One region of the Pseudoalteromonas obscura genome, then DNA from elsewhere that is predicted to be linked to it. Evidence: predicted binding sites of a transcription regulator. Region 1 holds the regulator's gene; each other region holds the start of a gene.

Region 1 (3,166 bases):
CAGTGACTTCACCTGATACTTTAAAAGATAGATCTGCGGATGATGCTGCATCTACAACAGCTGGAAACTCGACTAAAGGACCGTCTACCTGAGAAGAAAGCAACAAGGTCCTCACAGGACGAAGTTGTTCAGATTGCTGCTGTGGCTGCTGATCTGAACAACCGATTAATGCAAGGCAAATTGACGCCATTACACATAGCTGCTTGCTTTTTATTATCTTCATGAAAGCTCCTTTAATTCTATTTAACATCGCGATGTTTTGTCATCGCCGTAACAAAGTTATTTATCCACACATCCAGCACTTCTTTAACCGCTGCCACATTCTCTGTTCCATCTGCCTTTAAAACAGTATCTAGCTCTTTATGCGCGGTCATCATCACAACGGGTTGAGGGTTATTGCCAAGATAAAAAGCGGACTCCAAAGATACATGTGTCAGCGCTTCAGTTTGCTCAGTTGCAGCAAGGTAAGCCGTCTTCCCTGCATTATAGACTAAGCGAATTGGAACAAAATCTCTTACTTGTAATGCAATCGGTTCAAACTGAACATCTGTAAATGCACCTTCTATCATCAATATTTGCTCATTCAAGTTAAGCGGCTTTTCCGTCACTACCTGAAAATAAGGGGTCAGCTTTTCTACCATTTTTGATTGCATGTAGTGGCTTAACTTAGCAACATGTAGCGGATTTATATTCAAAAACTTCGACTCTTGAACATTGATCCATACCTCAAACTGAGGAATATACAGTACTTCAACCTGACTGAGCACCGATTGATCGAACGTGCTGTCCACATAAAGCTCAGTATCCTCATATTCTTCAGAAGGGGTTAAAGAATCATAACTCGGTAAAAAGCCTGAACGCGTATTTTGTGGGGTAGATGTGCATGCAGAAACAATACATACAAATGTGATAATTAGTACAGTACGAAACCAAATCATAAGCCGCTCCATAATCAATTCATTTCCTGTGGTTGTAGCACAATCAAAATAGATACTTTGATCTCATTTGAAATCAAATGTAATTTACAAATACAATTATAGTTTTATCCCCATAAACTAAGACGAATAGCTCAGACTGCGAATAACTAAATAAGTGCAAAATTATCTTCAATCACTCGCTTATACGAACTATTTTGGGAACTAAGTTATGAAATTGTAATTAAGTATATGATATGAAGTTAAAACGAAAAAGATAAGCAATAAATTAAGATGAGAAAAATAGATAGAATCAAGCTGGAGAGCATGCCTCCAGCTTTGAAGAAACAACGACAGCAAGCTATCAAATAGTAAGCTAATTACAGGTTGCCCCGAATAACTCCTACTGCTAACCCTTCGATATTAAACACTTCCTGCTCAAGATCGACTTCAATCGGTGAAAAGTCCTCGTTTTCAGCGTGTAAGAATACTTTTTTTCCTACTTTTTCAAACCGCTTTACAGTCACATCCTCTTCAACACGGGCAACTACCACCTGACCGTTGTTTGCGACTTGAGTGCGATGAACCGCTAACAAATCTCCGTCCATAATACCAATATTCTTCATGCTCATACCGTTAACGCGAAGCAAGTAATCGGCTGAAGGCTGAAACATCCCCGGGTCTACTTTGCAGTGATTTTCGATATGTTCCTGCGCTAAGATAGGTTCGCCTGCGGCTACACGCCCAACCAGAGGTAATCCGAGTTGCTCGGGTTCATCAGGTTCAGCTAAACGAATCCCTCTACTGGCACCTGGTACCATTTCTATAACGCCTTTTTTGGCAAGCGCTTTCAAATGCTCTTCTGCCGCATTTGCACTGCGAAAACCGAGAGACTCCGCTATTTCAGCTCGCGTTGGCGGCATACCTGTGTCTTTGATAAAAACTTTGATGAGTTCAAAAACTTGTTCTTGTCGTTTGGTTAATGGTCGCATATAACTGGTTTTCCATACAGTGCATTTACTGTGAGTATATACAGTTAAAATTAAATCGCAATGCTAATCGTTGAATACTTAGGCAAATTATGAAAACAGCAAAATGATTAGCGCTAAATGAGTAGAAACAACGGTAAGATTATGCACATTAAATAAATCAAAAGAGGCATGCAAAGGAGATAAAACAGTACTTCATATTGTGCTTTTCCAGCCACTCTTCATCTAAGGCCAACAGAGCCCAATTTAATTAAAAGACAATGCGACTGGTTCACTTGCTCTTTTATTAGTGGATCTTCGTTAATAATGATAATGCTTTTAAATATGTAATCCATGGCATGGATTAAATAGAGTAGTACCTACTTCACTGCAACTTTTAATAATTAATAACTTTAAAAATCGTAATGTTTAGCTCGAATCTGATAGTTAGAAGATTATAATATTGCTTAAAATTAGAGCTGTGATGCAAGAATTAGAAATTGTGGTTATGAATAGAACATAGAGCTACTTCAAGTAGCTCTATTTATCATGTTAGCAAGCCGTTGTAGTATATGTTCCTGGACAAGTTCTTGTACCCGTACACTCCCACGTTTTAAATAGGCCGCCGGCAACTTGTGGTGTCATCTCAGCAGGAACGTTGGCTTTATCATAGCTAATTACTTTGATGTTTTTCTTTTTTAATTTTAATAACATATTTATCTCCTTATTGACTACAACAAACCTAGCAGTATTTATTATTACTTTCAACATAATAAACGATATTATTTTTCAAAATTGTAATTTCATTAATACCAATACAACAAAAAGGAATTAAAAACATTTCTTAATAAAGTAACTACAACCTTGGAGAAATCGCTCTATTTCTGAAACCTTCTTTTCAACCCTTTTCAACATCGAGCAAAGCACTAATCACAGCGAGCGAAGCGAGTGCGTTCAATTTGCGCAAGGTGAAATGAGCTAATTTAACAGTTGCTAAGGCCGCTACCCCTTTTCGTCACCCTGAACTTGATTCAGGGCCTAGAGTGCAAAAGGCTAGCGACAGCGAACGAAGTGAGTACGCTTCTTTTGCGCAAGGTGAAATAAGCTAGTTTAGCTGTTGCTACGGGAGTGTATTTAAAAGGCGTAAAGAATTAACACTGTGAAGTTTGCTCCCTTCACCTTGCGCTTATCGTGCAAAAGGCTAGCGACAGCGAACGAAGTGAGAGCGCTCTTTTTGCGCAAGGTGAAATGAGCCGTTTTAACCACTGCTGAGGGACTTAAACG
Region 2 (3,166 bases), on a different contig from region 1:
AAGCCAGCCCCCCAAGCGATAACTGTGACTAATAAAATGCTGATCAGTACGCCGCTTTTCCACTCTCTATACATCAATGCAGTTATCACAAAAAGGCTGAAAATGGCCAACAAAGGGCCGGGACTGGTGATATCGCCAAGTTGCACAAATGTGGCTGGACTCGAAACAATAATTTCAGCATTCTTTAATGCGATCAAAGCTAAAAATGCGCCTATCCCAGTTGCTATCGCACGCTTTAGTACCACTGGAATTGCCTGAATAACCCACTCTCTAATTTTGAAAATACTCAGTAGTAAAAACAAGCACCCAGATAGGAAGACCGCTCCCAAGGCAGTTTGCCAGCTATGCCCCATACCTAAAACAACACCATATGTAAAAAATGCATTCAACCCCATACCTGGTGCCAAAGCCAATGGGTAATTTGCAAAGAAGCCCATGATAAAACAGCCAATTGCTGCGGCTAAACACGTGGCAACGAACGCTGCACCATGATCAATGCCAGCTTCCGCCAGCATAGCCGGATTAACAAATACAATATAAACCATGGTAATAAATGTAGTGAGCCCTGCCACAACCTCCGTTTTTACATTGGTCTGTAGCGCTTTGAGAGAAAATAGTTTTTCTAGCATGTCTTTGTATTTTAAATGGAAACGAGGGGGCGATTTTACCATATTTCCTCGCCATAAACGGACAAATAAACTAAAAATCAGCTACAATGAAAACTAAGTTGTAATAAGTGAAGAGAGTATGAAAAGCAATCAATCTACAAAAGCTTATGGCGGAGACCTCGAGCAACAACTATTCAATGTACTCGAATTTGTTACCCAAGAACCAGACCCCAAACACAGCTGGCCAAAGGCACAAGATCCAGAGCAAGCTTATAAAAAAGGCCTTTATTACATCAAAGAAAAGCAGTATCCGCTTGCCGCTAAATGGATGAGATTGGCAGCGATGTCAGGTGACAACAAAGCACAATTTTATTTAGGCCTGTTATTTATAAAAGGTCAAGGCGTACCTAAAAGTGTTTTTCACGGTGTAGCTTGGTTAAGTCTAGCGCAGAGTCAAGGCAATAGCGCGGCATTAAGCACTCTCAATGAAGTGCGCCCCCACCTAACAACAAAACGCTACATAGACGCACAATGTTATGCCGCGACACTATTTGAACAAATCCATCAGCAAATGCATTTTGGGGCAAACCCAGAATAGGCCGCAGGTGTTAATGATTCGAAGTGAACAAAAAAACATCAAATAAAACTTGATTAAAACCACTGTATGAAATACTGTATATACACTGTATAAAGAATCAGTGGTCTAATCATGTTACCAATCACACCCAATGTAAAAACGCAATCGAGCAGCATTAGCCATGCCAGTAGTTTGAATATCTTGGATGCATACGATGAAACAACCACCAGTAATGAACTTTTAAAAATCTTATCTCGTTGTAATTCAAAAGCTGGTTGGACACTTTTGATAGCACCTGATCAGGTTTTCAGTAAATCTATGTTAGATGGCTATAATATCGATGTGAATAAGCTACTAGTGCTTAAGCAAAAGGATCTGATAAACTTAGAACATACTCTGGATAGCGCTTTGTCCAATGGTAATTTTGCGGCTGTCATCACTTGGCCGGGTATTTTGACGAAAAAGCAAATTGAATACCGTAGCCTAAATCACTCTAAAACAGCACTATACTGCTTTAAAGACTTTGCTCAATTGCCACTATCAAAGCTCACACACTAACTATATAGGTCATTTATGTGTTTTTGTGGTAACACACAAGCCTTTGAGCAATGCTGCAAGCCATTTATTAAAGGACAGTCTACTCCTCACCAATCTGAACAGCTAATGCGCTCTCGTTATAGTGCATACTGTACAAAGGAATGTGAGTATATTTTAAATACGTATGCATCAAAAACACGCAGCGAGCACACAGTCGAAGATATACTTATGTTCGCTCAACAAGTTAAGTTTGTTCATTTGGATGTTATTGAAACTGATCAAGATGACCAATATCAATATGTAGAATTCAAAGCATCGTATTTGGAAGGGGTGCAGCTGAGCGTGTTGCATGAACGCTCCAGATTTGTAAAAGAAAATGGCGCATGGCTATATCTTGACGGCGTTCTTTACCCTGAAGAGAGTAAAAAAGTAAGCCGAAACGATCCTTGTCCCTGCTTAAGTGGGAAAAAGTTCAAGAAGTGTCACGGATAACCTGTACTCAGCCTGAAGTGGCGTTACCTCACCAATGCCACTTTCGAGATTTAATCAGTACTCCCTATCCTATCAGAATCATAATAAAGCGATTATACAGCCACACTTAACTGAGACTGCATTTCTCCACTGGCTAACTGATCATAAAACCCGGCAGCATCTATTTCTCTTTCTTTAACTTCGATTTCAGGATGCTTTTGTTTATATAGTTTTGCTTTCACTGCTGGCTCTAGGTTTTCCATGACGTTTAAAGGGATATGCGTTTTATCGTCACGAATATGAAATGGTTCAGGATCAAGGCACTCATTTAGCTTGATATCTTCTAGCCCACCATCTTTCACAAAATATCGGTTGTATTGACCAATTAAAAAGTCAAACTCTTCAGGTGCCAAAGGTTGCTTCGGGCCTACTTGTAACTCTTTTCGCAATGCCTCTTCAGACTTATCTGCTTCGTCAACAGCACTTCGTGGTAAGTCAAATTGGCTAAAGTCCAATGCATCTTGTGACAATGCACTTAAGAGCAGAGCAAAATCGCTTCTACGCGATTCATGGACACTCAAACTTAACGCATTGCCTAACTGCGCTTCTTTGAGTAACAATTGTTCTATCTGCATGGATTTTCGCCAAAATTTTCAAAGTCTGAAAATTTATCGGCATTTTTTGAAAAAACTTTAGGACATTTCTTTACTTCGTCAAAAACTTTGTTATTATCAGCGCCGTTGTTGAGGAGGGGTTCCCGAGCGGCCAAAGGGATCAGACTGTAAATCTGACGGCTCAGCCTTCGCTGGTTCGAATCCAGCTCCCTCCACCATCAACGACAAAGTACAATTGGAGGGGTTCCCGAGCGGCCAAAGGGATCAGACTGTAAATCTGACGGCTCAGCCTTCGCTGGTTCGAATCCAGCTCCCTCCACCACTTTGTACTTAAAAATCTGTTATGGAGGGGTTCCCGA
Region 3 (3,166 bases), on a different contig from region 1:
TACAGCACCACTACACCTACTAAGCACAACGGGATCAGTGGCACTTTTCGTTTTAACAACTGGCCAATAATCAAAGCCACAACAATGGCCGACCAAGCAGGGAAAACAGCATTGGGGTTAGCAACAAACGAGTTCGCGATCACAACACCAAACACCGCATTAACCATTAAGAGTACTAAAAATACCACAATCATAAATAGCGAACGGGTGCGCTTGCCAATGACAGTTTCAGATAATGCCCCCATTGACTTGCCTTTGTGGCGAGCACTAGCCCAAAGTGCGCCCATATCATGGACGCCAGCAAAAAAGATGGTACCAATTACCACCCAAAGTACAGCTGGAACCCATCCCCAATAGACTGCAATAGCAGGACCAACTATGGGCGCAGCACCAGCCACTGAAGTAAAATGATGACCCCACAACACCACTTTATTGGTTGGAACATAATCAACCCCATCATTGAGTTCATGGGCAGGTGTGACGAAGTTATCGTCCATTTTGAAAATTTTGGTTGCGATAAACTTAGAGTATACAAACCAGCCAAACAGCATACCTAAAATACCGAACAACACTATCATGATCGATTGCACGAGATGTCCTCTGTGTTATTTTTGTATTAACATTACTCTAACACGGAAACATGCAAATTCAGTTATATTTTAGTCGCACAACCCCTAACACATATAAAGTTTATCTTGTGATCTCAATTAAATAGACCCATTTGTACCTGATTGCTCGGCGCATCACCTAAACCAATTTGCACCCCCACCAGCCGCACAGGTTTATTGCCATAGCGCGCCACAGCCTGCTCCAATAAAGTACACAAAATATCTTTGTCAATTTGATGACATTGACATTCCTTGGTGGTTTGAGAAAAGTCGTAAAACTTTACTTTAACCCCTAACTTTGTAAAGGCGCGCTCCGTTTGATATCTAGCACTTCTACGAGTAAGTTCAGGGATAAGCTTGTCACATAAAATAGCCTTTAACTGCGCTAAATCTTTAATGTCCTTCTCAAAAGTTGTTTCAACCCCTACCGACTTACGCACTCGCTCAGTCTCTACACCCCGATCATCAACACCTTGGCAGCGCCGCCATAATACATTGCCAAATTTACCAAAACGTTGAGCCATTTCATCTTGGCTCAGTGCTTTGATATCACGGCCAGTAACAAGTCCACATGCCAACAACTTTTCATGTGTCACTTTACCAACCCCGGGGATCTTTCTCAGCGGTAATTCATCGATAAAGTCATCTACCTGAGTAGGTGTGATCACACACTGGCCGTTGGGTTTATTTTCATCACTGGCTATTTTGGCTAAAAATTTGATCGGCGCAACGCCAGCTGAGGCTGTCAGCCCTGTTTCATTATAAATATCTGTGCGGATCTGTTGCGCGATCAAGGTGGCGCTGCCTTGACAAACCTCACACTCAGTAACGTCTAAGTAGGCTTCATCCAAAGACAAAGGCTCTATCAAATGGGTGTAGCGCGCAAATATTTGCCGGATTTGTTGAGAGACTTCTTTGTAAACTTGCATGCGCCCCGGAACAATGACCAATTGAGGACAAAGCTGTTTGGCTTTGTAGTTAGACATCGCGGATCGCACACCAAATTCACGTGCAATATAATTCGCGGTACTTAATACCCCGCGATGGCTATTGCCACCAATTGCCATGGGTACTTTAGCGAGTGCGGGGTTATCACGCATTTCTACCGCAGCATAAAAACAATCCATATCAATATGGATAAATTTCCTCACCGATACGCCCCTTACAAATACTGTTTACTTATACAGTATAGTGGCAGTTTTCTAGCCATTTGTCTATTGCTTCAATGACTACGATTTATGAACATCGCTTTTTAGGCCAGACTCGAGCGCTAACGCATAGCAGTACATAACAAACGCATACATCGCGTATACAGTCAGCCCTCTGCGCTTTGCAACCGTTAAGAAGAGCCCCCCAGCTGGTTTTTTGATATATAACAAATGCGATATAGCGCCTCAAAAGTATCGGTAGCTAAATACAAGGCACATAAAGACTTCAAAGATATAGAAGTACGTATTCCAAAATAGACTTATTTGATAACAAACCACCGAGCAATTGGACTCTTTCAGCCAATAAGCAATCCAAAAAATAGAACTACGAAGCCTAAATTATCAATTAAATCAAAAATAACGTAATGATCCATTTCTCAATAAACCTAACAATCGTCTACATCCAAAAACTTAGGTACAATAATTTATCAAACAAATACATCCAATCATTTGTTTACAATAAAGGCACAGTTGCTAATTTTAATAACTCAGTGTAAACAAACCTCAGCAGAATAAGTAGAAATGCTCTACACTGCTGTTAGTGAATTTGTATGTATCTAACGACTACATCTTAGCTGTTTAAACCTGTTCGATTTTGCAAGGAGTATCTATGAAGTACAGCCAATTAGGCCACTCATCACTAAAGGTTTCACGAGTTTGTTTAGGTAGTATGACTTGGGGGCTGCAAAACAATCAGCACGATGCTGATGAGCAAATCAACTACGCACTAAGTCAAGGGATCAACTTTATAGACACCGCAGAGATGTACGCAGTACCCCCGTCGCCAGATACCTATGGTAAAACCGAATTGATCATAGGTGACTGGATTAAACGCCATGAAGAAAAACGCCAAGAAGTTATTTTGGCGACAAAAATAGCAGGTGCGGGACTCGGTTGGATAAGAGAGGGCAAACCTATCGATAAAAGCGCAGTCATCAACGCTGTTGAACAATCATTACAACGACTGCAAACAGATTACATCGACGTATACCAATTACATTGGCCAAATCGCACATCACCACATTTTGGCAAACACTGGCACGGCATGTTAGACCTACACGCTGTCAGCAAAGCACAGCAGCTAGACGAAATGAGTAATATCCTCGAAGGCTTAAAAGTCTGTCAAGATCAAGGAAAGATACGTCATTGGGGGCTTTCTAACGAAACGCCATGGGGGATCAATACTTACTTACATTTGTGTGAGCAGCACGGCATAGAGCGACCAGTTTCCATTCAAAACGAATTCAATTTACTTCATGAGAAAGACTGGCCTTACTTATTAGAAAACTGCGTCAATGAGGACATCGCCTATTTGCCTTGGTCTCCACTTGCTGGTGGATTGCTATCAGG
Region 4 (3,166 bases), on a different contig from region 1:
ACCGAGTGATGCTTCTATATTGTCAAAAATAACAGGCATTTCCTCAAGCAAATGGGTACTCCACTGAGCCGTCACATTGGTGATTTTTTTGCCCTTTGGCAGGGTCGTTTTGAAATCAAATGAATGTATGCTGTCGGCTTGTGGTGGTACTATGTGGCCGTCCGAGTTGTACACGACCATTTGGCTGCCGTCATCGAACTCAATTAAGAATGATGTATAGAAATAGAGGTTTTGCGCATATTGTGCATGAGCAAGCTCAGGTAGCTTGATATCATAACTGACTTTGAAAGGGGTTGATTGAGAAAATGTTTGATTGATTGCGAATGTGCGTTGGATCTCAAAGTGGCTTTGCGCATTCACTTGTAGACTGTAATTTCCCGATATTGGATATTGATTGCTTTGTCCTATGGAAGTGATATCGCCGTAATTGATCTCAATTCCCTCAGATGAGCGTTCAAAATCTAGCTGTGCGATTGGCTGAGCATAGGCTTGACTTGCAAATAGGCCTGCCAAAGCAAGTACTAAAGACTTAACTTTCATATTCCTTTCCTTATTTAGTTGTAATTTCGCTGTTTTTGTCGGTAGGTTGAATAAAATATTTAGCTCTATTTTTAATAAAACAATAAAATACTAATTTAGTATTAAGTTTTTTACTGTGCTTGCCTATTTCATGAGCTGTTTGTAACAGCTACTGATCTTGCGGAATAATCACTTCTGGTCCTATGGGGCTATAACGGCTCGGTTTATCAATTTGTTGTGCAATTAATGTTTGGGGCAAATATGGCGTCAGTAAGGGCGTGAAGTGTGCCACGTTATGGTAAGTATCATCCAACCATTGATCTAGTAACCTCGGCTGTTGAGGTAAAATAAATGGGCTGGCTTTATCGTGGTATGGCGCAAGCTTTGGGTGCGGCGAAAGCGTAATGATTGAGCAGGAAAATATCTGCTCTTTGGTAACTGGATGATGCCACTTTTTATACAGACCTGCGAAACACAGTGCCGCATTGTGTGCATGAAAATCATAATAATGTAATGGCTTTCCATTTTTATATTGTGTCTCTCCAAACCCTTTTGCAACCACAATACAGCGCTGGTGTCGAAATGGGTGATATGCGGCACTGGTTGTGACATTGAGTTTGTCGTAGCGGCTATTGAACGAGGTATATTTAGAGGGCTTAAAGCCCGTTTCAGTTTGTGCTAGTAACAACCACCAAGTTGCGCCAGTTACTTTACGCTGATTATTTTCTTGATAGATGATACTCACTTTATCTGTTGCTCGTTTAAAGCGTGAGAACTGCATTTTCTCTATTGGGTTTTCGATGCCCAAGTCTAATAAAATTTGGATCACAAAGGGGTCATCTGTGATGTTAAGTCTGCCACACATATGCTTGTCACCTACATTAATGTATCCGCTATGACAAATATAGTTCAGCCAATACGGACGATAAACTTGCACTTTTGAAATCGATCAATGATACTGTATATATATACAGTGAATTGTGTGATATGGCTAATTTAATCGATTTCTTACAGCATCAGAACCTTGTTTGGCAAGGGACTGATAATGCACCGCTGACTCAGCGCTTAGTTGAAAAAGTAAGTACTGGGTATGATGTGCTTGATGCACACCTTGATGGTGGTTTCCCTATGCCTGGTGTGGTGGATATAAAAAGCCACACGGGAGTGGGGGAAGTGCGTTTACTGCTACCTTATATTCGCTCGCAATCGCGCCTATGCGTCATGATAAACCCGCCAGCTTGTATCAATGCCCATGCGCTTGTACATCAGGATGTTATGACTGAACTTGTATGGGTGATCTCGACTAGCACTTGCCAAGAAGCACTATGGGCGGCAGAGCAGTGTTTAAAGAGTGGAGCTTGCGGCAGCGTATTGTTATGGCATCGAGATCTGCAAGTACATCAGGTGAAACGTTTATTACTGAGCGCTCAAACGGGAAAAAGTTTGTGTTGTTTGTTACGTAACGATGTTTCTCAATTTGGTTCTCTGCCTGTGAGTTTATGCTTGCAGCTCGAGCCTGGTATTGACGGGCTTAAAATTAAGGTGAATAAATTACGCGGTGGTTGGGCGAAACCCCAATTAACCCTACCTTGGAGATTATTATGGCCCCTTGTGATAGCGCAGACTGAGCAAAAGGCTCCTGAAGCCCAAGTGTTACCTTTTTTACAGCCACAGCGCCGCGCGAGCAGGTAGGGTTATGGCTCTTTGGCTCTATTTACACTTTCCTCAGCTGCAATTGGACAACCTGCATGCTCAAGGTATGCAAGTGCCCCCGACCATTATCGTTTCAGGTAAAAATCACAGCGTCATACAGTTGAATCGGTCAGCTCAGCAGCTTGGGGTGCGCAAAGGTATGGGATTAGGTGCTGCTGCGGCGATGAGTTCGTCGTTATGTGTGCATGAATACAGTGAGGTATATACGCAAAAGCGTTTAATTGAGTTGGCTCAATGGCTCTATTTAGACACTGCTGAAATACACTTATCAGAACCTGAAGGACTATTGCTAAAAGTGTCGAGTATGCTGTCTTTACATCAAGACTTAGGCCGTTACTGGCAAGTTATTCAAACTCGACTTGAAACACAGCATGTGCATTATCATTTTAGCTTAGGCTATTCGCCTATTGCGGCACAGCTGCTGGCACAGAATCAGTTTGACAGCTTGAGTCAGAACCGTGAACAACTCATGAAGCAGTTAGGCAAGCTGCCAATCAATACTTTGGCGTTGACGAATCAGCAACAACAAAAGCTAACGCGTGTAGGCGTGAAAACAGTACAGGCCTTATTAGATATTCCATTGGTGGAGCTCGGTAAACGATTCGATACGGCATTAGTACATTATGTTGGGCGTTTACAGGGTAAGCTGCATCACCCGATCACCTTTTATCAGCCGCCTGAAGTATTTGAACGTCATGTAACCTTATTGTATGAAATAGAGAACCTCGACTTTTTAGCCCGCCCATTACTCAAACTGCTTGTGCAACTAGAACAGTTTTTGCGGCTGCGCAATAAGCTGACTCAGGCCATAGAGTTAACATTTTATCAGCGTGATTGTGACGCATTGCAATTGAGTGTAGGGAGCGCACAAGGGGAGTATCGAGCAGATAAATGGCAAGCTTTGTGTCAGCTTGTACTAGAGCGCACTCAGCTC

What was found. The regulator LexA, encoded in region 1, represses DNA repair genes until DNA is damaged. The targets are predictions, from matches to a motif close to TACTGTATNNNNATACAGTA.
Region 2: a site for LexA is predicted at 1,290-1,309, ahead of QNM18_RS23715 (SulA-like leucine-rich domain-containing protein). Genes of this name have one in related genera too.
Region 3: a site for LexA is predicted at 1,778-1,797, ahead of dinB (DNA polymerase IV). Genes of this name have one in related genera too.
Region 4: a site for LexA is predicted at 1,476-1,495, ahead of imuA (translesion DNA synthesis-associated protein ImuA). Genes of this name have one in related genera too.

The regions. Positions count from the first base shown of each region.
Region 1 is NZ_JASJUT010000023.1:27,147-30,312, forward strand. It holds gene QNM18_RS27175 (efflux RND transporter periplasmic adaptor subunit) at 1-223, opposite strand, end outside; gene QNM18_RS27180 (DUF3313 family protein) at 240-938, opposite strand; gene lexA (transcriptional repressor LexA) at 1,295-1,906, opposite strand; gene QNM18_RS27190 (hypothetical protein) at 2,435-2,596, opposite strand; partial or broken gene QNM18_RS27195 (hypothetical protein) at 3,017-3,166, opposite strand, start outside.
Region 2 is NZ_JASJUT010000013.1:211,558-214,723, forward strand. It holds gene QNM18_RS23705 (NCS2 family permease) at 1-629, opposite strand, end outside; gene QNM18_RS23710 (tetratricopeptide repeat protein) at 748-1,206, shown strand; gene QNM18_RS23715 (SulA-like leucine-rich domain-containing protein) at 1,318-1,743, shown strand; gene QNM18_RS23720 (YchJ family protein) at 1,759-2,214, shown strand; gene QNM18_RS23725 (VC2046/SO_2500 family protein) at 2,307-2,828, opposite strand; tRNA gene QNM18_RS23730 (tRNA-Tyr) at 2,941-3,025, shown strand; tRNA gene QNM18_RS23735 (tRNA-Tyr) at 3,045-3,129, shown strand; tRNA gene QNM18_RS23740 (tRNA-Tyr) at 3,153-3,166, shown strand, end outside.
Region 3 is NZ_JASJUT010000006.1:169,932-173,097, forward strand. It holds gene QNM18_RS15290 (carbon starvation CstA family protein) at 1-590, opposite strand, end outside; gene dinB (DNA polymerase IV) at 704-1,759, opposite strand; gene QNM18_RS15300 (aldo/keto reductase) at 2,427-3,166, shown strand, end outside.
Region 4 is NZ_JASJUT010000002.1:414,246-417,411, reverse strand. It holds gene QNM18_RS05970 (hypothetical protein) at 1-540, opposite strand, end outside; gene QNM18_RS05965 (SOS response-associated peptidase family protein) at 689-1,384, opposite strand; gene imuA (translesion DNA synthesis-associated protein ImuA) at 1,507-2,211, shown strand; gene QNM18_RS05955 (Y-family DNA polymerase) at 2,216-3,166, shown strand, end outside.